Linked DNA regions of Prosthecodimorpha staleyi. The protein of the gene in region 1 binds, or shares a complex with, the protein of each later gene. Links are inferred from orthologs where the notes say so. Each region holds a gene or a part of one and is shown in the gene's direction. Other genes may lie near its edges. The genes, in order: xseA and KL771_RS03105.

The links.
Region 2: the proteins of xseA (region 1) and KL771_RS03105 are in contact, whole or in part, in a cryo-EM structure (PDB 8TXR), measured with the Escherichia coli proteins. The link is inferred for Prosthecodimorpha staleyi from one-to-one orthologs.

Annotation. Positions count from the first base shown.
Region 1 is NZ_JAHHZF010000003.1:419,966-434,895, reverse strand. What follows is about bases 3,119-5,962. They hold xseA (exodeoxyribonuclease VII large subunit), read left to right. Parts: upstream 3,119-3,658; coding sequence 3,659-5,266; downstream 5,267-5,962. Other genes in these bases: KL771_RS07960 (DMT family transporter), read right to left, coding at 5,325-5,962; KL771_RS07970 (LysR family transcriptional regulator), read left to right, coding at 3,119-3,612. Outside these bases: KL771_RS07985 (hypothetical protein), read left to right, coding at 1-716; KL771_RS07980 (16S rRNA (uracil(1498)-N(3))-methyltransferase), read right to left, coding at 758-1,513; KL771_RS07975 (quinone oxidoreductase family protein), read right to left, coding at 1,688-2,659; more of KL771_RS07970, read left to right, coding at 2,749-3,118; more of KL771_RS07960, read right to left, coding at 5,963-6,251; KL771_RS07955 (sulfotransferase family protein), read left to right, coding at 6,543-7,247; KL771_RS07950 (acyl-CoA dehydrogenase family protein), read left to right, coding at 7,264-8,421; KL771_RS07945 (SDR family oxidoreductase), read left to right, coding at 8,615-9,394; KL771_RS07940 (host attachment protein), read left to right, coding at 9,637-10,086; KL771_RS07935 (universal stress protein), read left to right, coding at 10,300-11,136; KL771_RS07930 (bifunctional acetate--CoA ligase family protein/GNAT family N-acetyltransferase), read left to right, coding at 11,431-14,157; KL771_RS07925 (caspase family protein), read right to left, coding at 14,239-14,930. UniProt on the Escherichia coli protein: Bidirectionally degrades single-stranded DNA into large acid-insoluble oligonucleotides, which are then degraded further into small acid-soluble oligonucleotides.
Region 2 is NZ_JAHHZF010000002.1:21,567-36,405, forward strand. The notes cover bases 5,036-7,788. They hold KL771_RS03105 (exodeoxyribonuclease VII small subunit), read left to right. Parts: upstream 5,036-6,144; coding sequence 6,145-6,432; downstream 6,433-7,788. Other genes in these bases: KL771_RS03095 (histone deacetylase family protein), read left to right, coding at 5,036-5,366; KL771_RS03100 (Uma2 family endonuclease), read right to left, coding at 5,371-5,964; dxs (1-deoxy-D-xylulose-5-phosphate synthase), read left to right, coding at 6,601-7,788. In the rest of the region: KL771_RS03075 (metallophosphoesterase), read right to left, coding at 1-512; KL771_RS03080 (DUF6455 family protein), read right to left, coding at 755-1,135; KL771_RS03085 (acyl-CoA dehydrogenase), read right to left, coding at 1,218-2,993; KL771_RS03090 (L-threonylcarbamoyladenylate synthase), read left to right, coding at 3,162-4,136; more of KL771_RS03095, read left to right, coding at 4,440-5,035; more of dxs, read left to right, coding at 7,789-8,526; KL771_RS03115 (SCO family protein), read left to right, coding at 8,568-9,182; KL771_RS03120 (hypothetical protein), read left to right, coding at 9,194-9,388; KL771_RS03125 (TlyA family RNA methyltransferase), read left to right, coding at 9,389-10,195; KL771_RS03130 (porin), read right to left, coding at 10,173-11,561; KL771_RS03135 (AzlD family protein), read right to left, coding at 11,667-11,969; KL771_RS03140 (AzlC family ABC transporter permease), read right to left, coding at 11,966-12,703; KL771_RS03145 (AraC family transcriptional regulator), read right to left, coding at 12,730-13,587; KL771_RS03150 (class I SAM-dependent RNA methyltransferase), read left to right, coding at 13,744-14,839. UniProt on the Escherichia coli protein: Bidirectionally degrades single-stranded DNA into large acid-insoluble oligonucleotides, which are then degraded further into small acid-soluble oligonucleotides.

The DNA of each region.
Region 1 (14,930 bases):
GGGCCGGCCGCAATCGCTACATGCTTTGGGCGGCGGGCCTCTCGGTCCTGTTCGCCGTCGCCATGTCGATGGCGGTCGATCCGCGCCATCCAGGCGGCAACGGGCCGCTGTTCATCGGCCTGGTCGCGGTGATCCTCGCCGGCCGCACGCTGCTGGCCGTCCATGCGCAACAGCTGGAAATCCTGAACGTCACCGACCTGATCGAGGAGGCCGATCGCGAAGCGCAGGCCCGCAACGACAAGCGCAAGACCTTCCTGGCCGCCCGGCGCCCGACCTGGCGGCTCGTCACGGTGCTGTTCGCCGCCGTCTATCTGGTCATGGTCGACATGTTCATCGTCGCCATGGCGATCGATGCGGCCGTCCTGTCCGAGCCGCGCATCGAGCGGCTGATGCCGGAGGCCAATCCGGCCCGCCTCGATACCCGTCTGGGGGCCGTCCTGTGGCGCGAACATCGCGAACGCAGCCTCGCCAGCATGGTCCGCGTCCTGAAGGAACTCGGTGCCAAGGCGAACAGCCCGGCCGATCATGCCGCCGTCGAGGCGCTTCGGGCCGACCTGCGCACCGTCTATCCCGAGGGCTGGCATCCTGACTATCCGGCACGATCGGCCGATTTCGAGCGCCGCCTGGACGCCTTGCGCACCAGCATCGACCGCGGCACGAACGGGTCCCCAGCACCACCTGATAACGCCGACCGGCCCCCCGGCCCGCCGGCCTGACGGTTCGTCGTCCCGGATGCCCGGCCGCCGGCCCGGCCGGTCTATTCCGCCCAGTCGCCGATCGCGGCCTGGACCAGCGCCATCGCGGCGACCGCGGCGGTGTCGGCGCGCAGGATGCGCGGCCCGAGCGGAATCGGCGTGACGAAGCTCTTCGAGCGCAGCACCAGCCGCTCCTCCTCCGAGAAACCGCCCTCCGGGCCGACCAGCACCGCGACGGGGCCACGCGCCAGCCGCGCCAGGACCGGCGCGGGCGCGGAATTCTCCTCGCCCTCGTCGCAGAACAGGATGCGCCGGCCGGCCTCGGCTCCCGGCCAGGTGTCGACCAGCGCCTTGAACTCGACCGGTTCGGCGATGCGCGGGATCGCCAGGATGCCGCACTGCTCGGCCGCCTCGATGACGTTGGCCTCCATCCGCTCCAGATTGATGCGGGAGACCTGGGTGTGGCGGGTGATGACCGGACGCAGCATGCCGCAGCCCATCTCGACCGCCTTCTGCACCATGTAGTCGAGCCGCGCCATCTTGAGCGGGGCGAACAGATAGTGCAGGTCGGCGGAACTGGTCTGCGGCCGCGTCTGTTCGACGAATTCGAGCACGCCCTGCCGCCGGCCCGTCTCGACGATCCGTGCGCGCCATTCGCCGTCCTGGCCGTTGAAGACCAGCAGTTCGGCACCGACATCGAGCCGCAGCACGTTCAGGAGATAGTTCGCCTGTTCGCGCGTGAGATCGATCCGTCCGCCGGCCCGGAGCGGCAGGCGGATGAACAGGCGTTGGAGGCGGTAGTCCTGGCGAGGCGGCATGACGCGACTGATTCGACTTCAAACTTGCAACGCGGCTTGTCTTAGCCGGGTTCGGCCCGGCAGGCCACTGGCGCCATTCCGGGCCGGCCTGCCCGGTCCGGGCGGATCGCAAGCATGGCGGTCACAGACGGTCCGCAACCGGACCTCGCCCGGTTGCCGGAGCCGGCCCGGCGATCACGGGATCAGGAGGGAACAGCCCGCCGTGACGCCGGTCTCCAGGTCGTGTTGGGCACGCGGCGCGTCCTCGAGCCGGTATTCCCGCCCGATGCGGCCGTCGATCACCCCGTCCCGGATGGCGCCGATGACGTCCCGGGTGGCGGCGCGGTAGGTCTCCGGCTCGGCCGCGTAGGCCATGACGCTCGGCCGCGCCAGCGCGATGGATCGGATCGGCCCCAGATCCTCCGCTCTGATCGGCGGAATGGGGCCGGCAGCCTGGCCGACCGACGCGACCGTGCCGAACTTGCGCACGCAGTCCAAGGTGCGGGCCAGCATGGTGCCGCCGATGCCGTCGATCGCGAAATCGACGCCCGTCCCGCCGGTCAGCCGCCGCGTCTCGCCGACGACATCCGCGTCGCGGCCGACGATGACATGATCGGCGCCGTTCGCCCGCGCGATTTCGGCCTTGTCGGGCGACCCGGCCGTGCCGATCACGACGCAGCCGCTGCGCCTGGCCCAGCGCGTCAGGATGCTGCCGAGGCCGCCTGCCGCCGCATGGACCAGCAGGGTCTTGCCCGGGCCGGCGGAAAACACGCGGGTGAGGAGCATGTGAGCCGTCAGGGCGCGCAGGAACCCGCCCGCCGCCGCTTTCGTGTCGATGTCGCCGGGCAGCGGTACGGCGCGCCAGCCCGGCAGCACCCGCCGCGTCGCATAGCCCCCCGGGAGGCCCGCATAGGCGATGCGGTCACCGACCCTGAGACCCTGCACCGCCTCGCCCAGGGCTTCGACGATGCCGGTGGCTTCGACGCCGAGCACGGCCGGCAGGGGCAGGGGATAGAGCCCGGTGCGTTGATAGATGTCGATAAAATTCACGCCGATCGCGTCCTGGCGGATCAGGATCTCGCCGGCAGCGGGGGCGGGCGGCTCGAACTCTGCCATACGCAGGTTCTCGATGCCGCCGACGGATATCAATTCCACTTTCCGGTCCATGGTCGGGTCCTCCTCAGGGCACGTCTCGCAGCTGGCGACCCGAGAGGAAATCCCCTATGGCTTCCCGTGATCCGTGAGAAAATTCACCGATGGATTGGGACGACCTTCGCCATTTTGCCGCCCTCGCCGAAGCCGGCTCGCTCTCGGCCGCGGCGCGGCGCCTGGGCATCGAACATGCGACGGTGGCTCGCCGGATCCTGTCGCTGGAGCGCACCCTGGCCGTGCCGCTGGTCGACCGGCGCGGCCGCCGCTGGACGCTGACCGAGGAGGGATTGCGCCTGGCCGCCATTGCCGCGCGCATGGAGGCGGAGGCGCAGGCGGCGCGGCGCCTGGCGGAGGCCACGCGCACCGACCTGCAGGGCACCGTGACGGTGAGCGCACCGCCTGCCGTGGCGGCGGCGATCCTGGCGGCCCCGCTCGTCGGCCTGCAGGCGCGCCATCCGGGCCTGACGATACGCATGGTGGGCGAGGCGCGGACCGCATCGCTCGACCGCGGCGAGGCCGACGTGGCCATCCGGCTCACGCGGCCTGAAAGCGGCGATCTGACCATCACCCGGCTCGGCCGGATCGGCTTCCGCCTCTATGCGAGCCCAGGCTACCTCGCCTCCTGCCTGCCGGCCGAATGGCGCTTCATCGGCTACGACGGCGCGCCCACGCTGCCGCCCCAGCAGGCCGCGCTGGAAGCCTTTGCGGCCGGGCGCCCGATGGCATTCATGGCCAGCAGCCTGGAGATCCAGCAGGCCGCCGCGCGCGCGGGTGGCGGCATCGCGGTCCTTCCCGACTTTCTGGGGCGGGCCGATGCGGGGCTGATCGCCGTCCCGCCGGATCGGCTGATCATCGAGCGCGAGGTCTGGTTCGTGGCGCATAGCGACCTGATGCGCTCGGGACCGGTTCGGGCGGTTCTCGCATGCCTGCGCGCGGTGCCGGACCTGTTCACCGCGGTTCCGGGTTGACGGACGGCCGGCGAGCCGGCAACCCTCGCCCGGGAGGAGCCCGCCCTTGGCCGAACCGCTGCCGAACACCCCCGAATTCACCGTCTCCGAGCTCAGCTACTCGATTCGCCGGACGATCGAGGACGGCTTCGGCCAGGTGCGCGTGCGCGGCGAGATCTCCGGCTATCGGGGACCGCATTCCTCCGGCCATGCCTATTTCGCGCTGAAGGACGAGGGCGCCAAGATCGAGGCGGTGATCTGGCGCCAGGCGATGGCGCGGTTGCGCTTCAAGCCCGAAGAGGGGTTGGAAGTGATCGCGACCGGGCGGGTGACGACCTTCCCGGGCGGCTCGAAATACCAGATCGTGATCGACAGCCTGGAGCCGGCCGGCGCCGGCGCCCTGATGGCGCTCCTGGAGGAACGGCGCCGCAAGCTCGGCGCCGAGGGCCTGTTCGATGCCGGCCGCAAGAAGAAGCTGCCGTTCCTGCCGCGCGTCATCGGCGTCGTCACCTCGCCGACCGGCGCGGTGATCCGCGACATCCTGCACCGTCTCGCCGACCGCTTCCCGACCCGCGTCCTGGTCTGGCCGGTGCGCGTGCAGGGCGAGACTTCGGCGCGCGAGGTGGCGGCGGCGATCGAGGGCTTCAACGCGCTCGCCCCGGACGGCCGCATTCCGCGCCCCGACGTGCTGATCGTGGCGCGCGGGGGCGGCAGCCTGGAGGATCTGTGGGGCTTCAACGAGGAGATCGTGGTGCGCGCGGCCGCGGCGAGCCGCATCCCTCTGGTCTCCGCGGTCGGCCACGAGACCGACTGGACCCTGATCGACCATGCCGCCGACCTGCGCGCGCCGACCCCGACCGGGGCGGCCGAGATGGTTGTGCCGGTACGCTCGGACCTGATCGGCAAGGTCGCCTCACTCGACGGTCGGCTCTGGCAGACCACGGTCCGCTCGATGGAGGCCCGCCGCAATGCGCTGCGGTCGGCCGCCCGCGCGCTCGGCTCACCCGAATCCTTCCTGGCGACCCGGCGCCAGCGGCTCGACCTCGCTGCCGGCCGTCTCTCGCAGGCCCTGGGCGAGGCGACCCGCATCCACGCCACCCGCTTCGCCCGCGCCTCGGCGCGCCTGTCGCCCGATCTCCTGGCGCGCGCCCTGCGGCTCGGCCGGGAACGGCTCGATCGGCTCGGCGAACGCGGCCTGCGTGCGGTCGCGGTGCTCGGCGAGCGTCGCACCGCAGCGCTGGCGCGGCTCTCCGGCCGGCTCCGGGCAGAACCCCTGTTCGCGCGTCTCGAACGCGGCGCGGAACGTTCCGATGGGCTCGGCCGCCGGCTCGACGCGGCTTTTCTGCGCCAAGTCGAGCGTCGCCGCGACCGGCTCGACGCGGCCGGACGCCTGCTGGCGACGCTCTCCTACAAGGCGGTGCTGGCGCGCGGCTTCGTTCTGGTCGCCGGACCCGATGGCCGTCCGGTGCGCTCCGCGGCCGCGCTGGCGCCGGGCGACGGCGTTGCGTTGGAATTCGCCGACGGCCGGGTCCGGGCGACCGTCGATGGCGCCGATGCCGGCGGACCCGCGGGACCCGTGGGCTCTGCCGTCGAGCCGCCCGCACCGGCGAAACCGGTCGCGGCCCGGCCGCGCCGGCGTGAGGTCCGGTCGGGCGAGCAGGGCAATCTGTTCTGAGGACGCGAGAAGTCTGGTCCGACAGACACGGCAGTCTGGCCCCGTCCGCAGTCTCCGCTTAGCGGCGGCGCAGCACCAGGACGTTGCCGCAGGCGACCAGTGCCAGCCCGGCCAGCGCCGGCAGGCTCCAGCGATAGCCCTCGAACAGCGTCGAGATGATCAGGGCGAAGACCGGAAACAGCACCGTGGCATAGCCGGCGCGTCCGGCGCCGATGCGGCCGAGCAGGTTCAGATAGGCCCAGAAGGCGACGACCGAGGAGACCACCGACAGCCAGACCAGCGAGACCAAATAGGTCGCATTCGGCTCGACCGTGAAGGTGGCGCCGCGCGCGACCGCCGCGACGGTCAGAAACCCGGTGCCGTAGGCCATCCCCCAGGCATTGGCCGAGAGGACCGGCACGCCGGCCGCCTGGACCCGGCCGGAGACCTGATTGCCCAGGCAGAAGCAGAGCGTTCCGGCGGCGCAAAGACCGAGCCCGAGAGCCGCTTCCGGATCGAAGGTCTGGCCGTGGATTTCCGGCCAGAACAAGAGCGCCACGCCCGCGAAGCCGAGCAGCGCGCCGGCCAGCGCACGCGGACCGGGCCGGGTGCCGTCGATCGCGAAGCCGAGCAGCAGATTGAAGACGGAGGTCAGCGAGAACACCACCGACAGCAGACCGGAGGCGAGGTGCTGGCCGCCATGGTAGAAGAGCGCGAAATTGGTCGAGAACATCAAGAGGCCCATCAGGGCGAAGCGGCCGTGCGTGCGGACCGGGAAGGCGAGCGGCAGGCCGCGGGCGGCGACCCAACCGAACATCAGGATCGCCGCGAGCAGGAAGCGCCAGACCAAGGAGACTTCCGGCGCCACCACGCCGAGCTGGTTGCGCAGCGCGATCCAACTCGTCGACCAGGCGAAGACCGTTACCGCATAGAGGGCGAGTTCGACCCGGCCGAAGGGGCGGCGCTCGGCAGCGGCGCGCGGCATCGGAGCGGCGGCGGAGGTCACGGACAATGGTTTCGTCCCGGATGGCGACAGCCGGACCGGCTCGGCGCGACCCGCCGCCCGGAAACCGGCTCTGGCTCTTGAAACGGGAACCTGCCCCCCGAACGGACGCTTCCACCCGACGGGGACAGGTTCCGGCGAAGCCCGGATCAGTGCGCCGCCCGACACCCGCTGTCCAGTTCATGTTTTGCAGTCGTCCCATCACCTCCGCTGATGGGTCGGCCGAGCCCGAATCCCTATCGTGCTGCAGCCCGATCGGTTAGACATTCGGGAAACGCGCGGCGGCCAGGCACCATGATCATTTCCCATCGACACCGGTTCATCTTCCTCAAGACCGGCAAGGCGGCCGGCACCTCGATCGAGTTGTTCCTGTCCCGGTTTCTCGGTCCCGACGACATCGCCACGCCGGTCAGCGCGGAGGACGAGCCGAAGCGCGCGCCGCACCGGCCCGCCAACTATCTGCGCGCGCCGGGTCCGCTCGGCTGGAAGCGCTGGGGCGCGCGGCTGCCCGGCATGGTCGGGCGCTGGGCCGGCCGGCCGGACCGGCGGTTCGACTACTACAACCACATCCCGGCCCGGCTCGTCCGGCAATATGTCGGCCACGACGTCTGGTCGGGCTATTTCAAGTTCGCCTTCGAACGCAATCCGTGGGACCGGCAGGTGTCCTCCTGGTACTGGGCGACCCGGCACCAGTCGGAGGCGGCCCGCCCCGACTTCAAGACCTTCACGGCGGTGGAGGGACGGCGCGTGCGCGGCTTCCCGATCTATTCGATCGACGGCACGGTCGCGGTCGACAAGATCGGCCGCTACGAGACGCTCGAAGCCGATCTCGCCGACATTCTCGCCCGCGTCGGCATCGATGCGCCCGTCGACCTGCCGCGTTCCAAGGGTGGGTTGCGCCCGGACGGGGACTATCGCCGCCACTATGACGACGCCACCCGCAGCCTGATCGGCCGCCATTGCGCGCGCGAGATCGCCCTGATGGGCTACGAATTCTGAGCGGAGCCGCCGAGCCATGGATTTCGCCCCGACCGAAGAGCAGAGCCTGATCGCCGAGACCGCCCGGCGCATCGCCGCCGACCGGCTGGAGCCGCTCGCCGCCGGCCTCGATCGCGGCGAGGGCCGCGCCGAGTTTCTCGGCAATCTGCGCGAACTGGCCGCCCAGGGCTTCATGGGCCTCAATGTCCGCGCCGAATACGGCGGCTCGGAAGCCGGCACGATCGCCTTCGCGCTCGCCATCCAGGAACTGGCCGCCGGCTGCGCGGCGACGGCGGTGACCACCTCGGTCACCAACATGGCCGCCGAGGTGATCCAGGCGGTCGGCTCCGAGGAGCAGCGGGCGACCCATCTCCCGCGGATTTGCGACGGCACCTATCCGGCCGCGGCCTTCTGCCTGACCGAGGCCGGCGCCGGCTCCGACCCGGCCGGCATGGTCGCGCGCGCCCGCATGGACGGCAACGAATGGGTGCTCGACGGGGCCAAGCTCTACATCACCTCCGGCGAATATGCCGGGCTCTACATCGTCTGGGCGGTGACCGATCCTGAGGCCCCGAAGGGCAAGGGCATCTCCTGCTTCCTGGTCGAGGCCGGCACGCCCGGGCTGGTCGTCGGCAAGGCCGAGACCAAGATGGGGCAGACCGGCTCGGCCACCAATGAGATCCGCTTCGAGGCCTGCCGGGTGCCGGCTTCCGCCCTGATGGGCCGGCTCAACGACGGCTTCCGCACGGCGGTCGGCGAATTGGCCGGCGGTCGCATCGGCGTTGCCTCGCTCGCCTTCGGCATCGCCCGGGCGGCCATGACGGCGGCTGAGCGCTACGTCAAGGAACGCCGTCAGTTCGACCGCACCATCGCCGACATGCAGGGCGTGCAGTGGATGATCGCCGACCGGGAGACCGAGCTGGAGGCCGCCCGGCTCCTGATCCTGCAGGCGGCCTGGCTGAAGGAGAACGGCCGGCCCTTCGCGCGCGAGGCCTCCATGGCCAAGCTCTTCGCCACCGAGGCGGCCCAGCGCGCCACCTACACGGCGCTGCAGTTGCATGGTGGCGCCGGCTATATCCGCGACCTGCCGCTCGAACGCCATGCCCGTGACGCCCGCATCACGACCATCTACGAGGGCACCAGCGAAATCCAGCGTCTGGTCATCGCCCGCGAGGTGCTGAAGGCGGTCGGCTGAACCGCGTTCGGGCAGGGTTCCGCAGCCGGCATCCGGGATGCTATACCGCGTCTCCCCGGAAGGCGGCCACCGGCTTCCGGGAAAAGGTTATGTGCGGAAGGCACTTGGCCAACCCCTGCGCGGGTCTTCCCGCCGCACGGCGTTCGGCCGGGGCACCGGAATCGGACAGTCACGCGAAAAGGAACGGCAAGCCATGGATCTCGGCATCAAGGGCCGCAAGGCGATCGTCTGCGCCGCGTCGAAGGGCATCGGACGGGCCTGCGCCCTGTCGCTGGCGCGCGAGGGCGTCGAAGTGCTGATCACCGCGCGCGGTGTCGAGGCGCTGGAGGCGACCGCCGCCGACATCCGCGCGGCGACCGGCGCGACCGTCCATACGGTCGCCGGCGACGTGACCACCAAGGAGGGCCGCGCCGCCATCCTGGCTGCGATGCCGGACCCCGACATCCTCGTCAACAATGCCGGCGGCCCGCCCGCGGGTGACTTCCACGACTGGGACGAGACGACCTGGACCAAGGCCGTCGAGGCCAACATGATCACCCCGATCATGCTGATCCGCGCCGTGGTCGACGGCATGGCGGCGCGCAAGTTCGGCCGCATCGTCAACATCACCTCCTCGGCCGTGAAGGCGCCGATCCCCGAACTCGGCCTCTCCAACGGCGCCCGCGCCGGCCTGACCGGCTTCGTTGCCGGCATCGCCCGGCAGATGGTCCGGCACAATGTGACCATCAACAACATGCTGCCCGGCCATATCGACACAGATCGGCTGACCGCCAACATCGCCGGCAATGCGGCCCGTTCGGGGCGCAGCGTGGAGGAGACGCGCGCCGCGATGCTCGCCGCCAATCCGGCCGGCCGCTTCGGCACCGCGGAGGAATTCGGCGAGGCCTGCGCCTTCCTGTGCTCCGCCCAGGCCGGCTTCATCGCCGGCCAGAACATCCTGATCGACGGCGCCCGCTACCCGGGCACCTTCTGAGGTGTGTGATTTCAAAGTATGCGCGCTCGGATCGAGCGCGAGGTGGTGCGGGTCTTGTAGCGCTCATGAAGAGTGGCCTACCGCCCTCTGCCTGGACGAAAAAGCTACCGAGATCAGCCCGTGCAAGGGATATCGGCCCGTCCATTTATTGACGTAAGGGCATGTAATCGACCGTTGAGAAGGATCAACGCGGAACCCGTCGAGGCTCGATAGTCTTCCTGTAAGCAACATGGGAGGACATCATGCGACGCGAAACGACTTGGGTTGTGGTCGCCGACGGAGCGCGGGCGCGCATTCTGGAAGCGCTCGGGGTCGGCGCCGGGCTGCGGCAGATCGAGAACGGCACGATGGCCGGCAGCCGGGACCTTGCCTCCGAGATCGGCAGCGACCGGCCCGGACGGACCTACGAGAGCGTCGGCGGCCAGCATCATGCCGTCGAGCCGCACACGCCGGTGCGCGAAAGCCTGGAGCGTGCCTTCATCGAAGCGGTCGTCGACCGGCTGGTCGCGGCAAAGAAGGGTGGGCAGTTCGACCGTTTGGTCTTCGTCGCCGCGCCGCATGCGCTCGGCGTCTTCAGGGCACTGGCGCCGGACGCGCTGCAGCAGAAGGTGGTCGGCACGCTGGACAAGGATCTGACGCGCGAGCCCAACGAGGCGATCGCCGAAGCCGTCCGCGCCTTTGCGCCGGTCTGACGGCCGGCCCGATGCGGCGCCCCGGTGCCGTCCTCCGGGGCTCTGCACTCCGTGCATGGCGCCGATCGGAAAAGACGGGGCTCGATGCGCGTGTCGCGGTCTTAGATTTGACGCGCATCAACGACCGTCATGTGGGTGCGCCTATGGTGCGCGGCGTCGGGGCGGATCCCGGACGGACGGTCCCAACGGCTTCCCGACACGAGGAGATTTTCCATGGCCATCAAGGATATCCTGCTTCTGCTCGATCTCGGACAGAAAGCCGGCCCCTCCGCGGCGGTCGCCGTCGACCTCGCCGCCCGCTTTCAGGCGCATGTCACCGGCGTGGCGCTCGCCATCGATCCGATCGTGCCCGGCTTCGTCGCCGCGCCGATTCCGGTCGAGCTGATCGAGGCGGCGCGCGACGAGGCGATCCGGACGGCGCAGGGCGCGGCCGCCGGTTTCGAGGCGCTGGCCGAGCGGGCCGGCGTGTCGCGCGAGACCCGCATCGTCGAGGTGCTGATGGGCGGCGCGCCCGACAGCCTGCTCGCCAATTGCCGCCTGACCGACCTGGTCGTGGTCGGCCAGCAGGATTCCTCCGCCCCGGAAGCGATGCGCGAGGAGCTGATCGAGGCGGCCCTGTTCGAAGGCACCGCGCCGCTCCTGATCCTGCCCTACATCACCCGTGGCGGCTCGATCCCGACCGGCAAGGTGATGATCGCCTGGGACGGCAGCCGCACCGCCGCCCGCGCGGTGCATCATGCCCTGCCGTTCCTGGCGATCGCCCAGTCGATCACCGTCGTGATGGTCGGCACCGCGCTCGACCAGCCCGGCGAACCGGGCGCCGATCTCGCCACCTATCTGGCCCGGCACGGCTTCTCGGTCGAGGTCGAGACCATCCCGGCACCGGCGACCGGCGTCTCCGACGCGCTGCTCAACCATGCCGCCGACCGCGGCTTCGACCTCCTGGTCATGGGCGGCTACGGCCACAGCCGCGTGCGCGAATTCCTGTTCGGCGGCGCGACCCGCGGCATTCTCGCCAACATGACCGTGCCGGTCCTGATGGCGCACTGATCTCCTGCGGCGGACGGGTCCGGCTCCGGCCGGACGTGCCCGCCGCCAAAAGCCAATAAGGCAGCCCCACGGGGCCGGCCGGCCCGTCCGGGGCGGTCCGGCCACCGATGGGAGGTTCCGGGAACGAAGCGTCCGGTCCATGATGGACGCCGCCCGCCCGCGTCCGCCGGCCGATGCCAGCGGTCGAGACCGGGCCGGAGGGCGAGAGCCGCCGTTCGTGCGGAACGTAGTGCGCCAGCGCCGCGTTTCCGGTCGTGCGGGCATCCTCCCGTTCCTCGATCTCCCGTGGGCGCCATGACGGTCCGCAATCTCGAAGGCCTCTTCACCCCCAAGTCGATCGCCGTGATCGGTCCGGCCCGGATCGGCGCCGATGCCGCGCGCCTGCTGGTCGAGCGGCTGGCCGCCGGCGGGTTCCGGGGGCCGGTCGCGCTGGTCGGGCTGGAGCCGGAGGGCGCGCCCTTTCCGGGCGGATATGCCACGGCAACCTCGCTGGCAGACTTCTCCGGCCCGGCCGATCTGGCCGTGATCGCCGCCGGATCCGAAGGCGCACCGGAGACGGTCGCGCGGCTCGGTGCGCTCGGCACCCGCGCGGTGCTGTTTCTCGGCCGGGGTTACGACGAATGGCCGGCCGACCTGCTGCGGCGCACGCTCGAGGCCGCGCGGCCCTTCACCATCCGCGTCGTCGGCCCCGGCAGCCTGGGGGTGATCGCACCCCATGCCGGGCTCGATGCCAGCCTCGCCGCCCGCACCGTCGCCAAGGGCGATCTCGCGGTGATCTCGCGTTCGGCCGCGATGGTCAATGCCACGCTCGCCTGGGGGGCGGCGCATGGGGTCGGCTTCTCGTCGGTCGTCTCGCTCGGCCAGAAGGCCGACGTCGACGGCGGCGACCTGCTCGATTTCTTCACCCAGGACCCGCGCACCCGCGCCGTGCTGGTGCATCTCGAGACCATCTCCAGCCCGGCCAAGTTCATGTCGGCGGCGCGCGCCTGCGCCCGCACCAAGCCGGTCGTGGTGATCCGTTCGGGCAAGAGCCGGCAACGCCGGCCGGAAGGCCGCACCCATTCGGCGCGCCTCGCCACCACGGACGCCGTCTACGACGCCGCGTTGCGCCGGGCCGGCCTGCTCCGGGTGACCTCGATCGACGAACTGTTCGACGCCGTCGAGACCCTGACCAAGGTCCGCAACGCCGCCTGCCGGGGCGTCGCGCTGGTCGCCAACGGCCGCTCGATCGCGACGGTCGCGGCCGACGAACTCGACCGCCAGGGCGGCCGCCTGGCCACGCTCGGCGAGGCCACCGTGGCGGCGCTCGGCGCCCATATCCGGGCCGGCACGCTGGCGACCGATCCGATCGTGCTCGCCGACGATGCCGCGCCGGAGACCTTCGGGGCGGCCATCGCGGCGCTTCTGGCCGATCCGGCGATCGACACCGTGATCCCGATCCACGCCCCCAACGCCTTCGTGCCGTCGACGGCGGTCGCCCGCGCGGTGGTCGGCGCGGCGGCCGCGCAGGCCAAGAAGCTCGGCCGCAAGAAGGCGATCGTGACCGCCTTCCTGGATGAGAATCCCGAGACCCGCCAGATCGTGACCGGCGCCGGGTTGCCCTACCATCCGACACCGGAGGAGGCGGTCCTGTCGACCGTCCACCTGATGCGCCACGCCGCCGCCCAGGAAAGCCTGATGGCGACGCCGCCGAGCCTGCCGGCCGATTTCACGCCCGATCCCGACGCCGCCCGGCGGTTGGTCGCCCGCGTGCTGGGGGAGGGCCGCCACTGGCTGACCGCCGTCGAGGTCGCGACGCTGCTCGCCGCCTACCGCGTGCCGGTCGCCCCGACCGTCCTGGCGCGCGATGCCGATGCGGCGGTCGGTGCGGCGCGCGCCCATCTCGCCCGCGGCGACAAGGTGGCGATCAAGATCGCCTCGCCCGACATCGCCTTCAAGTCCGATGTCGATGGCGTCCGGCTCGGCCTCGCCGACGAGGACAGCGTGCGCCGTGCCGCCTTCCAGATGATGACGCGCATTGCCGAGGCGCATCCGGACAAGCGTGTCGACGGCGTCGTGGTGATGCCGATGATCGAGCGGACCGGCGCGCTCGAACTGATCATGGGCATCGCCGACGATCCGGTCTTCGGGCCGGTCGCGGTGTTCGGCCGCGGCGGTACGGCCGTGGAGGTTCTGGCCGACCGCGCACTCGATCTGGTCCCCCTCGACATGAATCTCGCCCGGGCGATGATCGCCGAGACCCGCGTCTCGCGCCTCCTCGCCGGCTACCGCAACCGGCCGGCGGCCGATGTCGACGCCATCGCGCTGACGCTGGTGAAGCTCAGCCAGCTTGCCGCCGACATCCCGGAGATGCGCGAACTCGATCTCAACCCGATCCTGGCCGACCAGGACGGCGTGATCGTGCTCGATGCGCGCATCCGGGTCGAGCCGGTCCAGGTGCGGGCCGGCCGGCTCGGCCATCCGCGCCTCGCCATCCGCCCCTATCCGAAGGAATGGGAGCGCGACATGGCGCTCAAGGACGGCAGCCCCGTGCTGGTGCGTCCGGTCCGGCCCGAAGACGAGGCGCTCTATCCGGAATTCTTCGAGCATGTCACCGCGCAGGACCTGCGACTGCGCTTCTTCGCGCCGATCAAGGAATTCACCCACGCCTTCCTGGCCCGACTGACCCAACTCGACTACGGCCGCGCCATCGCCTTCGCGGCGATCCTGAAGGAGACCGGGCAACTGCTCGGCGTCGTCCGTCTGCATGCCGACCCGGATCACCGCACCGGCGAGTATGCGATCATGCTGCGCTCCGACCTGAAGGGGCAGGGGCTCGGCTGGAAGCTGATGAAGCTGATGATCGAGTGGGCGCGCGCCGACGGCCTGGAGACCGTCAAGGGCGAGGTGCTGCGCGAGAACACCACCATGCTGGCCATGTGCACCGCGCTCGGCTTCTCGGTGAAGAGTTCGCCGGACGACGAGAGCATCGCGGTCGTCACCCTGCCGGTCGAGGTCGCCGACCAGCTGGCGGCGGAATAGCGCGGCCGGAGGCGCATCCGCCGAACCGGCGGCGGTCCCTCGGCGGCTGCGCCGGCAGGGCCGTCGATCCGGACGGCGCGCTCACTTCTCGATGCGGTTGAGATAGTAGTCGGCGCCGCCGAGGGTGCCGTAGACATGGGGCTCCTGGGCGTTGGCGGTCAGCGCCAGGACGTCGTCGCGGACCAGCCCGAACAGCTTGCGGACCTCGACGGCCGGCCGCGCCATGGTCTTGGCGAGCGCCGTCGCGAAGGGGCTGTTGGTGGTGCCGGCGCCGTCCTGCGCGGTCTGGCCGCCCTTGGCGGCATAGACCACCAGCGTGCCGCCGGGCGGCTCGATCTGGCGGGCGAGGCCGCGGGTGCCGACCGAGCGGGTCGCGACGCGCTTCATGGATTGGGCGAAGGGATTGTCCCGGCAGGCGTCCAGGATCACGATCCGCATCAGCCGGGCATTCTGGACCGTGTCGAGCACCCGGTTCAGGCTGACCGCCTCGTCGCCGATGCTGCGGTCGCTCTTCAGGCCCGCATCGACGGGAACGAGCCAGTTGATCCCGTCGACCTCGATGCCGTGGCCGGCATAGTAGACGACCGCCCAATCGGCCTTGTCGGCCTCGTCCTCGAACTCGGTCAGGGCGGCGACGAATTTCGAGCGATCGGCATCCGAGACCGTGCGCACCAGGTCGAAACCGGCGGCCTTCAGGCTGTCGGCGACGAGCTTGGCATCCTTGGCCGGGTTGTCCAGCCCCGGCACGCGGGTATAGGCGCTGTTGGCGATGA
Region 2 (14,839 bases), on another replicon or contig:
GTACCGCTCAGCCAGAAACGATGGCCGTCGCGCTCGATCCGCACCGCATCGTTGACGAGCACGGGAATGCGGCTGCGCTCCAGCGCCGAACGGATCGGCGTCGGGCCGCCCGACCACCACCAGTCGTGATTGCCGAGGATGGCGTAGGTGCCGAGCGGGGCGGCGAGATCGCCGAGGATCGGCGCCCAGACAGACGGCAGCAGGGGCCCGTGGCTGAAGCGCATGGTGCCGACATAGTCGCCGAGCAGCAGCACCAGATCCGGCTTCAGCCGGTTGGTCGCCTCGACGATCTCGGCGATGCGACGGGTCGACATCCACGGGTCGACGGCATGGATGTCGGCGACCAACGCGACCGTCAGCGGCTTGGCGCCGCGCCAGCGCGGCAGGGCGAGATCGTAGCGCGTGACATTGAGCAGAACCTGCGGTTCCAGCCCGAACGCGTAGCCGCCGAGACCGACGAAGGCCATGCCACCGGCCGCCGCCGTCTTCAGAAAAGTCCGTCTCGTCAGCATGATCTCAGATTGGCCCATGACAACGGAAAAACCGTTACCGGCCGATCATGGCGAAAACGGAGCCGTTGCCGTGCGGTGGCATTTCGAACGGCCCGCCGGGCGACGCCGGGCCGGAGGCACCGCCCCGCATCGACCGGACATCGGCGCCCATCCGATCAGGGCGATCGGCACGGAATTCGGACAAGGCACGCTCGGACAGAAGCGGGCGCGGGATCATCCGAGCCCTTCGGATCGGATCATCCCTATCGGGCCAGAGCCCGCATGGTCATGGAATTCGGGCAGAACTCGTCGGCGTGCTGGACCGCCGTACCGGCCGCGAGTTCGTGCTCGCAGCGGCCCTTGGCCAAGCAGCGGCTGCACAGAACCGCCATGTCGGCGAGCACGGCCGGCAGGTCCGTGCGAACCTCCTCCGGATCGAGCCCGCGCGCCAGCATCATCCGCTCCATCAGCTTGGCGGAATCGGCGTGCTGCACGAGGTCGGTCAGGTCGTCGACCGACAGGCCGTAGTCGGCGGCCATCCGGGAGGCCTCGTTCGGATCGAGTTCCATCAGTTCGGCGACGGCGGCGCGACTGGCCTGATAGTCGCGCCAGCGGGTGACGAGGGTTTCGAGCACGTTGACCATCGGAGGCTCCGGCAATGTCGTTCGGATCGCCGATAGAAAGCACTCCGCGCGGCCCGCAGCCTTGACGCGGATCAACGGCGCGTCACATGGCGAGAGCCAGATCGACGGTGGCGACCGCATCCGACGAGGTCATCACCTGATGGGCCAGGGCAGAAGTCTCGCAGAGGAGATGCTCGGCATAGAAGCGGGCCAATGCCGCCCGCGCCGGGGCGTCGTCGCGCCCGGCCTTGGCGGCGGCGACCGCGCCGCGCGCCAGATAGCCGCCGCCGGCCGCGAGGCTCATCAGGCGCAGGAAGGGCGTCGCGACGGCCAGAACGGCGGCGGGATCGCGCGGCGCGGTCTCCTCCATCCACAAGGCGGCGGTCTCGGCATGGCGCAGGGCATCGGCGACGGCCTCGCCGATCCGGCCGAATTCCGGCCGGTTGATGGCGCGCGCCTCATGGGCGTCGGCCGACAGTTCACCGAGATAGACCCGCCAGGCGCGGCCCGACGACAGCGGCAGCTTGCGGGTGACCAGGTCGATCGCCTGGATGCCGTTGGTGCCCTCGTAGATCGGCGCGATGCGCGCATCGCGCAGGAACTGTGCCGCGCCGGTCTCCTCGATGAAGCCCATGCCGCCATGAATCTGGATGCCGAGCGAGGCCGCCTCGACGCCGATATCGGTCGAGAAGGCCTTGGCCAGCGGGGTGATCAGGCTGGCGCGCTCGGTCCAGAAGACCTTGTCGTCGCCCTCCGCCGCATGGGCCATGTCGAGGGCGTGGGCGCAGGCGTAGCAGAGTGCGCGCGCGGCGCCGGTCAGCGCCTTCTGGGTCGCCAGCATGCGCTTCACGTCCGGATGCAGCACGATCGGGCTCATGCCCTCGCCGGTCCAGCCCGGTGCCCGGCCCTGCCGGCGCTCCTGCGCATAGGCGAGCGCGTGCTGGTGCGCGGCCTCGGCGACCGCCACGCCCTGGATGCCGATCATCAGGCGGGCATTGTTCATCATCGTGAACATGCAGGCGAGGCCGCGATTCTCCTGGCCGACCAGATAGCCGACCGCCCCCTCCCCGTCACCGTAGCTCATCACGCAGGTCGGCGAACCGTGCAGGCCGAGCTTGTGCTCCAGCCCGGCGCAGCGCAGGTCGTTGTGTGCGCCGAGCGAACCGTCGGCCTCGACCAGGATTTTCGGCACCAGGAACAGGGAGATGCCGCGGGTTCCCGCCGGCGCATCCGGCAGCCGCGCCAGGACGAGATGGATGATGTTGTCGGTGAGATCATGCTCGCCGTAGGTGATGAAGATCTTCTGGCCGAAGATGCGATAGGTGCCATCGGCCTGGCGCTCGGCCCGGGCCTTGAGCGCGCCGAGATCGGAACCCGCCTGCGGCTCGGTCAGGTTCATGGTGCCGGTCCATTCGCCCGAGACCAGCTTCGGCAGGTAGGTCGCCTTGAGCGCCTCCGAGCCATGGGCGGCGAGCGCCTCGACGGCGCCGATCGTCAGCGTCGGGCCGACCGCGAAGGCCATGCTGCCCGAATTCCACATCTCCTGGGCGACGACCGACAGCATCGCCGGCAGGCCCTGGCCGCCATATTCGACCGGGCCACTGAGCGCATTCCAGCCGCCCTCGCACCAGTCGCGATAGAGTTCGCGCCAGCCCGGCGGCGTGGTGACGACGCCATCCTTCAGGCGGGAGGGATGGACATCGCCGGCACGCAGCAGCGGCGCGACGCGCTCGCCGGCAAAGCGCCCGGCCTCCTCGACGATGGCGCGCACCAGATCGGCCGAGAGATCGCCGAGCTTGCCGGCCTCCAGGGCCGGGCCGAGGCCGGCGACATGTTCGAGCGTGAACAGAATGTCCTCGACCGGGGCGCGGTAGGGCATGAGAGTCTCCTCGGGCTTCGTTCTTGTCGGCTTCCGTCGGCTGCGTGCCGAATGACGGCGCTTGACGGCCGGCGGCCCGCTCTCTATCGGCTCGGCCCGCCGGCCGCCCGCACGATAGGGAGCCGGCCGGCGAGGTCAATCGTGACTTCGGACGAAATCGGATCCGCCATGCAGGTCGTTGCCGCCGATCCCACCGGCCTTGACGCCGCGCTTGCCGCACTCGCCGCCGGGCGCCTGGTCGGGCTGCCGACCGAGACCGTCTACGGCCTCGCCGCCGACGCGACCGACGGGCGCGCGGTTGCCGGCATCTATGCCGCCAAGGGCCGGCCGAGCTTCAACCCGCTGATCGCCCATGTCGCCGATCTCGCCGAGGCCGAGCGGCACGGCCGCTTTGGGGCGGACGCGCGGCGCCTCGCCGAGGCCTTTTGGCCCGGACCGCTGACCCTGGTGGTGCCGAAGCGGCCCGACAGCACGATCGCCGATCTGTGCACCGCCGGCCTCGACAGCGTCGCCCTGCGCGTGCCGGCGACGACGGTGGCGCGCGACCTGATCCGCCGCTTCGGCCGCCCCATCGCCGCCCCCAGCGCCAACCGGTCCGGCCGCATCAGCCCGACCGCGGCCGAGGACGTGGTGGCCGAGCTCGGCGACCGCGTTGCCGTGGTGATCGACGGCGGGCGGACGCCGGTCGGGGTGGAATCGACCATCGTCGCCTGTCTCGACGGCCATGTCCGCCTGCTCCGCCCCGGTGGCGTCCCGCGGGCGGCGATCGAGGCCGCCATCGGGCGGGCGTTGGACCCGGATGATGCCGGCGGTTCCGATCCTGCACGACCGCTGGCCCCGGGGCTGCTGCTCTCGCACTACGCGCCGAATGCCCGCGTCCGGCTCGACGCATCCGAAGTGCGGCCGGGTGAGGCCCTGCTCGCCTTCGGGCCGGATCCCCTGCCCGGCCAGGAGCAGGCGATCGCGCTGGTCAATCTGAGCCCCGCCGGCGACCTGGCCGAGGCGGCGGCCGGGCTGTTCCGGGCGTTGCGCCAGCTCGACGCCAGCGGCGCACCGACCATCGCGGTCGCCCCGATCCCCGCGGATGGGCTCGGTGAGGCGATCCGGGACAGGCTCGGGCGGGCCGCGGCGCCCCGCGGATAGCCGTTGTGGCGGCCGCGCCGATCGCCGCGAATGGAGCGGACTACGACCAAGAGCCTAGTCGGCAATTGATTTCGATCACGCCAGGATCGGCCCCGAAGGCACAGACTGAAGACTGCGACGATCTGGCATGCCAGGCCCCGCGCCTGCATTGACAGGGCGGGACCGGGCGGCGTCCTATGCGCCGAGACTGGCGCTGCAGGGCCGTGGCCGGGCGTCGACAGACGGGATGATCAAGCGCCGGGGGACCTCAAGTCCGGGCCGGCCGGGTGCGGCGACGCACCGAAGGGGAGGACCGAACAGGCGATGTCCACGCTGCTGATCCACCATCCGAGCTTTCTCGACCACGTCACGCCGCTCGGTCATCCGGAGCGGCCGGACCGCATCCGGGCCATCGACCGGATCCTCGAGCATGAGCGCTTCCAGGCGCTGGAGCGGGAACTGGCGCCGCTCGGAGCCCCCGAAATGGCCGCTTTGGCCCATCCGGAGGCCTTCGTCGCCGATATCGAGGCCGGCGCGCCGAGCGAGGGCCTGACGCGGATCGACGCCGACACGGTGATGTCGCCGGGCTCCTGGCAGGCCTCGATGCGCGGGCTCGGCGGGGTGACGGCGGCGGTCGACGAAGTCTTCGCCGGCAAGGTCAAGAACGCCTTCTGCGCCATCCGTCCGCCCGGCCACCATGCCGAGAAGGATCGCGCCATGGGCTTCTGCCTGTTCAACAATATCGCGGTGGCGGCGCGCTGGGCGCAGAAGAAGCACGGCGTGGAACGCGTCGCGATCATGGATTTCGACGTGCATCACGGCAACGGCACGCAGGACATCTTCTGGTCCGACAAGTCGGTCATGTATACCTCGACCCACCAGATGCCGCTCTATCCGGGCACCGGCGCGCCGAACGAAACCGGTGTCGGCAACATCGTCAACGCCCCGCTCAGCGCCGGCGACGGCGGCGCGGAATTCCGCGAGGCGATGGAGGTGGCGATCCTGCCCCGAATCGCCGACTTCCGCCCCGACCTGATCCTGATCTCGGCCGGCTTCGACGCCCATCACCGCGACCCGCTTGGGTCCATCAACCTGGTCGAGGCCGACTATGCCTGGGTCACCGCCAAGCTGATGGATATCGCCAACGACTGCTGCCAGGACCGCGTCGTCTCGATCCTCGAAGGCGGCTACGACCTCGAAGGCCTCGCCCGCTCGGTCGCCGCCCATGTCATGACGCTGATGCGGGCGTAAGGGATCAGAGGGTGGCGGTGCCGGTGCCGGCATAGAGGTCGGCAAGGGCCAGCGAGAGGCCGAGGGACGGCAGCGTCACGAGGCCCGCCCGGCCTGCCAGGATCTCCGGCTCGGCGGGCCAGGGCTCTTCCGTAGCCCGCTGCCAATTCTCGATCCGCAATTCGCGCGAATGCACGATCAGATATTGCCGGATGCTCGGCATCCGGCGGTATTCCTGAAGCTTGTATCCGCGGTCGAGATGCATTGTCGAAGGCGACAGGATTTCGATGACGATCGAGGCGTCATCCACCGACAGGGCCTCGTCGGAAAGCGGCGGCCCGCAGCGGACATAGACATCCGGATAGACCGCGAAGCGGTCGTTGACGGGACTGCGCAGAAGAAGATCGCGATAGGCCCGGCAGGGCGAGCCGCGCAGTTTCTGGAACAGTTCGCCGAAGATGTTCCCGGCGATCGTCTCATGCAGCGACGTGCCGCCCGCCATGGCAACCGGCATGCCGTCCAGAAGTTCGTAGCGGGTATCTTCGAACCGCCCGGCCGCCCAGGCGATGAAGTCGTCTGCCCGCATCGTCTCGTCGTGCTGTTCGGCGGTCACGCTCATCGATCGACCTCCCGACCATGGGGATCAGCGGTTCTCATGGGGCGAGGATAGCAGAAAAGACAAGGCATCCCATCCCGCCATTGACACCGCGCGCCCGGGCGGGTTCCCTCTCGCGCTCTGACGAGGAGCCTGGCGCAGGGTTCCAGCCGCGGCTGGACTGCGCGAGCCGGAGAGACCTTCGTGACCAAAGCCGCTGCCGAGATCGCTGCCGCCAAGGACGCCGCCAAGGGCGCCGTCGCCGTGCAGAGCCTGTCCTTCGAACAGGCGCTGGCCGAACTGGAGGGGCTCGTCACCAAGCTCGAACGCGGCGACGTACCGCTCGAGGAATCGATCGCCGCCTATGAGCGCGGCGAGGCGTTGAAGGCGCATTGCAGCCGGCTCCTGTCGGCGGCGGAAGCCCGCGTCGAGAAGATCCGCCTCGGCGCCGACGGCAAGCCGGCCGGTCTTGAACCCCTCGACGTGGAATGATCCGGCCGCGGCTTGCGACACTGGTCTGATTTGCGCGGCCGGGGTCGCTCCTGTATGGAGGAACGCTCGTTCCCGGGTCGGCGGCGCCCTATATGGGGTCATGACTCCAGGAGCGCCGTCCCCCGTCCCTCCGCCCGGACGGCCTCAGAACCAGGCAGGCGCAAGACATTGACCGCGGCCTCGAATACGCCTCTGCTCGACACCATCCGCACGCCCGCTGACCTGCGCCGGCTTCCCGAGAGCCAGTTGCAGCAGGTCGCACAGGAAGTGCGCCAGGAAACCATCGACGCCGTCTCGGTGACCGGCGGCCATCTCGGCGCCGGGCTCGGCGTGGTCGAACTGACCGTGGCGCTGCATCACGTTTTCGAGACCCCGCGCGACATCCTGATCTGGGATGTCGGCCACCAGTGTTACCCGCACAAGATCCTGACCGGCCGGCGCGACCGCATCCGCACCCTGCGCCAGCCGGGCGGCCTGTCCGGCTTCACCAAGCGCGAGGAGAGCCCCTACGATCCGTTCGGCGCGGCGCATTCCTCGACCTCGATCTCGGCCGCGCTCGGCTTCGCGGTCGGGCGCGACCTGAAGGGCGCCGACAACAATGTGGTGGCGGTGATCGGCGACGGCTCGATGTCGGCCGGCATGGCCTACGAGGCGATGAACAATGCCGGCGCGCTCGGCTCGCGCATGATCGTCGTGCTCAACGACAACGACATGTCGATCGCCCCGCCGACCGGGGCGATGAGCGCCTATCTGGCGCGGCTGGTCTCGACCCGCACCTTCCTGACGCTGCGCGACATCGGCAAGGGCATCGTCCGCCACCTGCCGAAATTCGTCGAGGTCGGCGCCAAGCGGGCGGAGGAATTCGCCCGCGGCATGGTGATGGGCGGCACGCTGTTCGAGGAACTTGGCTTCTACTATGTCGGCCCGATCGACGGGCACAATCTCGACCACCTGCTGCCGGTCCTGAAGAATGTCCGCGACGCGCAGAAGGGCCCGATCCTGGTCCATGTCGTCACCCAGAAGGGCAAGGGTTACGCCCCAGCCGAGGAGGCGGCGGACAAGTATCACGGTGTCAACAAGTTCGACGTGGTCACCGGCAAGCAGGCCAAGCCGAAGGCCAATGCACCGAGCTATACGCGCGTCTTCGGCGAGAGCCTGATCGCCGAGGGCCGCAAGGACGATCGCGTGGTCGGCATCACGGCCGCGATGCCGAACGGGACCGGTCTCGATCTCTTCGCCGAGGCCTTCCCGAAACGCGTGTTCGATGTCGGCATCGCCGAGCAGCATGCCGTCACCTTCGCAGCGGGCCTCGCCGCCGAGGGCTACAAGCCCTTCTGCGCGATCTATTCGACCTTCCTGCAGCGCGGCTACGACCAGGTCGTCCATGACGTGGCGATCCAGCGCCTTCCGGTGCGCTTCCCGATCGATCGGGCCGGGCTGGTCGGGGCCGACGGGCCGACCCATGCCGGCGCCTACGACCTCGCCTTCCTGGGCTGCCTGCCGCATTTCGTGATCATGGCCGCCGCCGACGAGGCCGAACTCGTCCACATGGTGGCGACCGCCGCCGCGATCGACGACGGCCCCTCGGCCTTCCGCTATCCGCGCGGCGAAGGCGTCGGCGTCGAGATGCCGGCGGAGGGCGTGCCGCTCGAAATCGGGCGCGGGCGCATCCTGCGCGAGGGCTCGACGGTCGCCATCCTGTCGCTCGGTACCCGGCTGAAGGCCGCCCTGGAGGCCGCCGAGACGCTCGACGGCTTCGGCCTGTCGACGACCGTTGCGGACGCCCGCTTCATGAAGCCGCTCGACCGCGACCTGTTGCGCCGGCTGGCCCGCGAGCACGCCGTGCTGGTCACGGTCGAGGAGGGCTCGATCGGCGGCTTCGGCAGCCATGTGCTGCAGGCGCTGGCCGAGGAAGGCCTGCTCGACGGCGGGCTCAAGGTGCGTCCGATGATGCTGCCCGACAGTTTCCTTGACCATGACAGCCCGGAGCGCATGTATGCCGCTGCCGGGCTCGACGCGCCCGGTATTGTCACGCGCGTCTTCGAGGCGCTCGGCCGGGACACGGCGGGCGTGGAAGCCATGCGCAGGGCCTAGCACCATCGGTGCCGCCCGCACGACCGGATCGGGAATTTGCCATGTCGATCAGAACCATCCGCGTGGCGCTCTGGGGCGCCGTCGTCGTTGCCGCCCTCGGACTGGGCGGCCTCTTCGCTTGGCAGAGCCTCAAGCCGCGCGTCAGCGACCTGGGCGACCTGATCGCCCCGACCGATACGGTCGGTGGCCCCTTCACGCTCAAGGACCAGAACGGCCGCGTGGTGACGCGCGACGACCTGAAGGGCAAGCCTTCGGCGATGTTCTTCGGCTACACCTTCTGCCCGGATGTCTGCCCGACGACGCTGACCGAGGCGACGCTGTGGCTGAAGACGCTCGGTCCGGACGCAGACCGGCTGCAGGTGGTCTTCGTCAGCGTCGATCCCGAGCGCGACACCTCCGAAAAGCTCAAGGAGTATCTGGAGGCCTTCGATCCGCGCATCCGCGGCCTCACCGGCACGCCCGAGCAGGTCGCCGAGATCGTCAAGGCTTACCGGGTCTATGCCCGCCGGGTCCCCGCCGGGCAGACCTATCTGATGGACCATACCGCGACCGTCTACCTGATGAACGCGCAGCAGCGCTTCGTCGGCGCGATCAACTACCAGGAGGCGACCGACAAGGCGCTCTCCAAGCTGCGTCAGCTGCTGGCGCGTAGTTGACCGCATCACCCATGCGGACCGTCCTGCTTTCCGCCGGATGCTTTCGGCGCTATCATCCGGCCATGTCATCGAACGACCTCAAGGTTGCCCTGATAGCGACGCCGCTGCTCGTGGCAGCCCTCGGCGCGAGCCTCTGGCTATGGGCGCGCTGGGGCCTGGGCGTCTATTTCGATGCCGCCATGGGCGCGCTGGCGGGTTGTTTCTGAGTGCGGGACACGAGCTCCGAAATCGCCGGCACCGGACCGGGCGGCCCCGATCGCATCCGCCTCGATCAGCTACTGGTCGCGCGCGGCTTCTACGCGACCCGGGCGCGGGCGCGCGACGCCATCCAGCGCGGCGTGGTCGCGGTCGCCGGGACGGTTGAAACCAAGCCCGGAGCCCTGGTGCCCGGCAATGCGCCGATCGTCGCCGCCGATCCCGCCGCCCGCTATGTCTCGCGCGGCGCCCTGAAGCTGATCGCTGCGCTCGACACCTTCGGGCTCTCTCCCGCCGGCCGGGCCTGCCTCGACATCGGCGCCTCGACCGGCGGCTTCACCCAGGTGCTGCTCGAACGCGGCGCACGGTCCGTGACGGCGATCGATGTCGGCCACGGCCAGCTCGACCGGACGCTCGCCGCGGATCCGCGCGTCGGCGCCGTCGAGGGCCTCAATGCCCGCGACCTGACGCTGGTCGACGTGCCCGAGCCGCCGGAATTCGTCACCGCCGACGTGAGCTTCATCTCGCTCACCCTGGCCCTGCCGCCGGCCCTCGCCCTCGCCCGTCCCGGTGCGGTGCTGGTGGCGCTGATCAAGCCGCAATTCGAGGTCGGTCGCGAGGGGCTCGGCAAGGGCGGCATCGTGCGCGACGCCGATGCGGCCGAGGCGGCCGCCTGCGGCATCGAGACCTTCCTCGAGACGCAGGGCTGGCGCCTGATCGGCCGCATCGCCTCGCCGATCGAGGGCGGCGACGGCAATCGCGAATATCTCGTCGCCGCCGAGAAGCCCGATACGCTCAGAAGGTCCGCTCCGCTCTGACGGTCGCGGTGATCGATTGAGCGTCGCGCAGCCGGCGGCGCCAGGGATTGTATTCGCCCGGCCCGGGCCTGCCGCTGAAGGCGTCTCGGGTCGCCGTCGTGAAGTCGACCCGCCGCCATTCGAGGGCCGCGCCCAGCATGAAGCCCGGCAGCGGCCGCCAGAGGAGGTCGCCGCCGAGGTCGGTCAGCGCGAAGTCGCGCGCCCGGTAGCCGTTCACCAGAATATGCCCGCCGGTCACGGCGAGTTCCCAATGCGGCGAGAAGACGTGACGGTAGCCGGCGGCGATCGACAGCGCCTTGGTCGGCTTCAGGGCTCCGTCGGGCACCTCGTTCAATCGGCCGGACCAGCCGAACAGCGCATCGGCGCCGAAATTGCCGAGGGCATCGAGGCTCGCCGCCGCATAGGCCGTCGCCCCGCTCGTGCGCACCACCTGGAGGCTGGCGCGATCGCCCTCGCCGAGCATCGGCAGGTTGACGGTCGCCCCCGCCCCGGTGGCGCTGCCCCAACCGATCGTCGTGCCCGGAGGCGAGAAGCCGAGATAGCTGCGGTGCCGGTCGTTCTCCAGTCGGTGCAGGGCGGACATGACCTGCACCGAGCCCCAGCTCTCGGTGAGGACGGCCGAGAAGACCAGATCGGGCCAGTCGGGATCGGTGCCGACGAGGCCGTCGCGCGCCCGGGTGCGCAGCGCATTCGGCATGTCGGCCAGGATCAGTTCGTCGAAGATGCCGATGCCGTTGCGGCCTCGGTAGCCCGAGGCGGCCCATTCCAGGCTGGCGGTGACGGCGAGCGAGCCCTCGATCTTGCGCGTGATGGCCAGAAGATCGACCTTCGCGTCCGGCCAGGGCCGGTTCGTGGTCGGATTGAGCGCATACCAGCGGTCGCTGGTGCCGATATAGTCGAAGAAGGATTGCCGTCGCCCGACCGTGAACATGCCGATTTCGATATAGGCCGCATCGAGATAGACCGCCGGCACGTCGCCGCCCGTGCCGCCGGACGCGCGCTCGACGGCCAGCGAGGTCACCGTCCGCAGCGTGCCGAATTCGCTCGCCGAGCGCAGGTCGATGTCGAGACCGGCCCGCGCCGTCAGCGCGAAACGGCCGGGCGGCGGACCGGTGCCCTCGATCCGCCAGAGCCGCTCCTCGGGTCCGGAACGCGCGGTCAGGACGCGGCCGCCTGTGTGACCTTGCGCGTCGAGCCGGGCGGTGCCGACCACGGCGAGGCAGCTTTCGGTCGACGGCAGGGACACGAAGGCGGGTCCCAGGGCGGCACAGTCGAGCGGCGTCGCCTTGCCGTCGCCGGCCCGGGTCGGCCCGGCGACGAGAAGGGCGACCAATAGCGCGGCGGCGGATACGCGACAGAAGCCCATGACTGGCCCATCCCCCGCCGGCCGGACATGGGCGACGGTGTCGGAACGATACTCAGCCGGAGCAGGCGTCGACAACCCCTGATTTCAGAGCGATTGCAATCCGCGTCATCCCAGGACCGCGCGGAACAGGACCACCGCGGCCGCGCCGACCGCGACCGTGCCGATCAGCGGCAGCCGCAGGGCCGCCAGGGCCGTCACGATCGCCGCCAGGGTTTCGGCCGGCCCGGTCGCCAGGGCCATCGGGGCGATCACCGCGGTCAGGACGGCGAGCGGGATGGCGTCGAAGGCCGCCTTGAGCCGTGGCCCGAGCATCAGGCGGTCGGCGATCAAGACACCGCCGATGCGGGTTGCATAGGTGACGGCCACCATGGCCAGGATGGCGGCAAGGGTCTGCCCTTCGACGATCACGGGCGCACCTCCGTTGCACCGGCTTGTGCCGGATTGCCGACCGGCGCCGGTGCGGCGGGCGCGAGCAGGACGGCAGCGGCGATCCCGGCAGACGCGCCGGAGACGACATGCCAGGGGCTGCCAACGGCGAGATGGGCGAGGGCCGCCGCCGCCGCGCTGGCGGCGATCACGGCGCCGGCCCGCGGCGCGGCACGGAAGCCGGCGACCAGGCCGATGAACAGGGCCGTGAAGGCGAAATCCGCCCCGATCCGCTTCGGGTCGCCGAGAAACGACCCCGCCAGGGCGCCCAGTGTCGTGAACAGGACCCAGTTCACCCAGAAGGGCACCGCCATGCCGATCCAATAGGCCGGCGTCAGCGGCCGTTCGCGCGCGCGCCGTTCGGCCAGCGCCCAGTTCTCGTCGGCCATCACGCCGATGCCGATGAAGCGCACGAGACGCGGGAAGCCGGCAATCTTCGGGGCCAGCGAGGCGCCCATCAGGAGATGGCGGGCATTGATCAGGCCGGTCGAGAAGGCGACGGCGCCGATCGGGACCGGGGCGGCCCAGAGATCGAGCACGGCGAACTGCGCGCCGCCGGCGAAGACCAGGGCCGACATCAGCGCCACCTCGGCCGGATGCAGGCCCCGGCCGACCGCCAGCGCCCCGAACAGGAGCCCGATCGGAACGGCGGCGAGGAGCGGCGGCAGAATATCGCGGAGACCTGCGCGGGCCTCGGCAAGGGTGTCGGCGGTCATGGCGGAACTCGTTCGAAAGGCCGGTCTCAGGCCTGGAAGGCGGTGCGATAGGCACCCGGGGTGACGCCCATCCGCGCCTTGAAGGCGCGCGTCAGATGGGCCTGGTCCGCGAAGCCGGTGGCGGCGGCGACCTCGGCCGGCCGCTCGCCGCCGCGCAGCCGATCGCGCGCCGCCGCAACGCGGCGATCGACCAGATAGGCATGCGGGGTCAGGCCGGTCTCGCGCCGGAAGGCGCGGATCAGCCGGTGCGGCGTCAGGCCGGCAATGGCCGCAAGATCCGTAAGGCAGTGCTCGGCGGCCGGGTCGGCTTCCAGCCGCGCCCGCACCCGGGCGACCGGGCCGGGCTCGCGGCCGAGCACCGCGACCGGGATGTCGGCATGGCGCGCCAGGCAGCGGGCGAGCGCGCGCGTCATCAGTTCCTCGGCGCCGAACGGGTCGGCGCCGGCCTGCAGCCGGCGATGCGCCTCGGCATAGAGCGCCGCGCCCTCGGGATCGCGCACGGCGGCCTGCGGGAAGCACGGCGTGCCGCGGTCCCGTCCGCCGGCCAGATCGGCGGCGAGGCGGCGCAGGGTCGGGATTGAGGGATAGATCATGCGGTAGCTGTAGCCCTCGGCGAGCGGGGCGCCGTCATGGACGACTTCCGGATCGTTGAAGGCGAATTCGCCCGGCCCGGCATAGTGGCGGATGCCGCGGGCGGTCCAGGTTTCGCAGCCGGCCTCGATCGCCCCGATCGCGTAGGTCTCGTGGCGATGCGGCACATAGGCATGGGTCGTGAAGGTCGCGGTCATGCATTCGAGCGCGTCGAACCGGCCCGCGACAAAGAAGCGGGCGCTTTCCGCACCGTCGAGGTCGCCGAGGGCCCGGCTTTGATTGATCGCATCCATGGCCGGAAAGGTAGCGCTTCGGGCGACGGCGTCTTGAAGAAAATTGCGCGCCGGTCCACTTGGAGGTCCGGCCTGCCGGTCGACCGCGAGGTCCGGCCGGAACGGCCGGGCACGGGCGGCCTTCTTGGCGGTCCGGCCACCAGCGAGGACAGGGTTTTGCACGCACAGGACGGCATCGAAACGGTCACGGTCGCGGAGATCGGCCACAAGGGCGACGGCGTCGCCGACAGCAAGGCCGGACGCATCTTCGTGCCGATGTCGCTGCCGGGCGAGGTGGTGCGGATCGAACAGGCCGGCGAGCGGGCGCGCGTGATCGAGATCGTCACGCCGAGCCCGGACCGGGTGACGCCGCCCTGCCCGCATTTCGGCCTGTGCGGCGGCTGCAGCCTGCAGCACTGGGCCGAACCCGCCTATCTCGAATTCAAGCGCCAGACGGTCGCCGCCGCCTTCGCCGATCGCGGCATCGAGGCGACCGTGCTGCCGACCGTGGCGGTCGCGCCGCGCAGCCGCCGCCGCGCGGTGATCGCCGTGCAGCGCGGCCCGGACGGGCGCTTCGCTGTCGGCTTCCGCGAGCGCCTGTCGCACACCGTGGCGCCGGCGGCCGGCTGTCTGGTGGTCACCCCGGCCATCGTCGACGCCATGCCGAAGCTGATCCGGATCGCCGACATGCTGTCCGTCCCCGCCAAGGGGGCGATCTTCACGGTGATCGACACGGAGACCGGCCTCGACGTGGCGGTCGCCGAGGCGCGCCTGCCGGCGGCCCGCCGCCAGGACGTGATCACCGCGGTGCTGTCGCTCGGCTTCGCGCGCTTCTCGATCGACGGGGAGACGCTGGTCGAGGCCCGCCCGCCGCAGATGCGCTTCGGCGGCGTCGCGGTGGCGATCCCGGCCGGCGCCTTCGTGCAGGCGGTGGCGAGCGCCGAGGAGGCGCTGTCCAACCGGGTGGTCGAGGCGGTCGGCAAGGCCAAGCGGGTCGCCGATCTCTTCGCCGGCTCGGGCACCTTCACGCTGCGGCTGGCGCGGGGCGCCCATGTCCATGCCGTCGAATCGGAAGCCCGCGCGCTCGACGCCCTGTCGCGCGCCGCGCGCCACGCCCAGGGCCTGAAGCCGATCTCGATCGAGACCCGCGATCTCTATCGCCGGCCGCTGATGGCCAAGGAACTGGCCAAATACGACGCGGTGGTGTTCGACCCGCCACGCGACGGCGCCGCCCCGCAGGCCAAGGAGCTGGCGAAATCCGCCGTCCCGATCA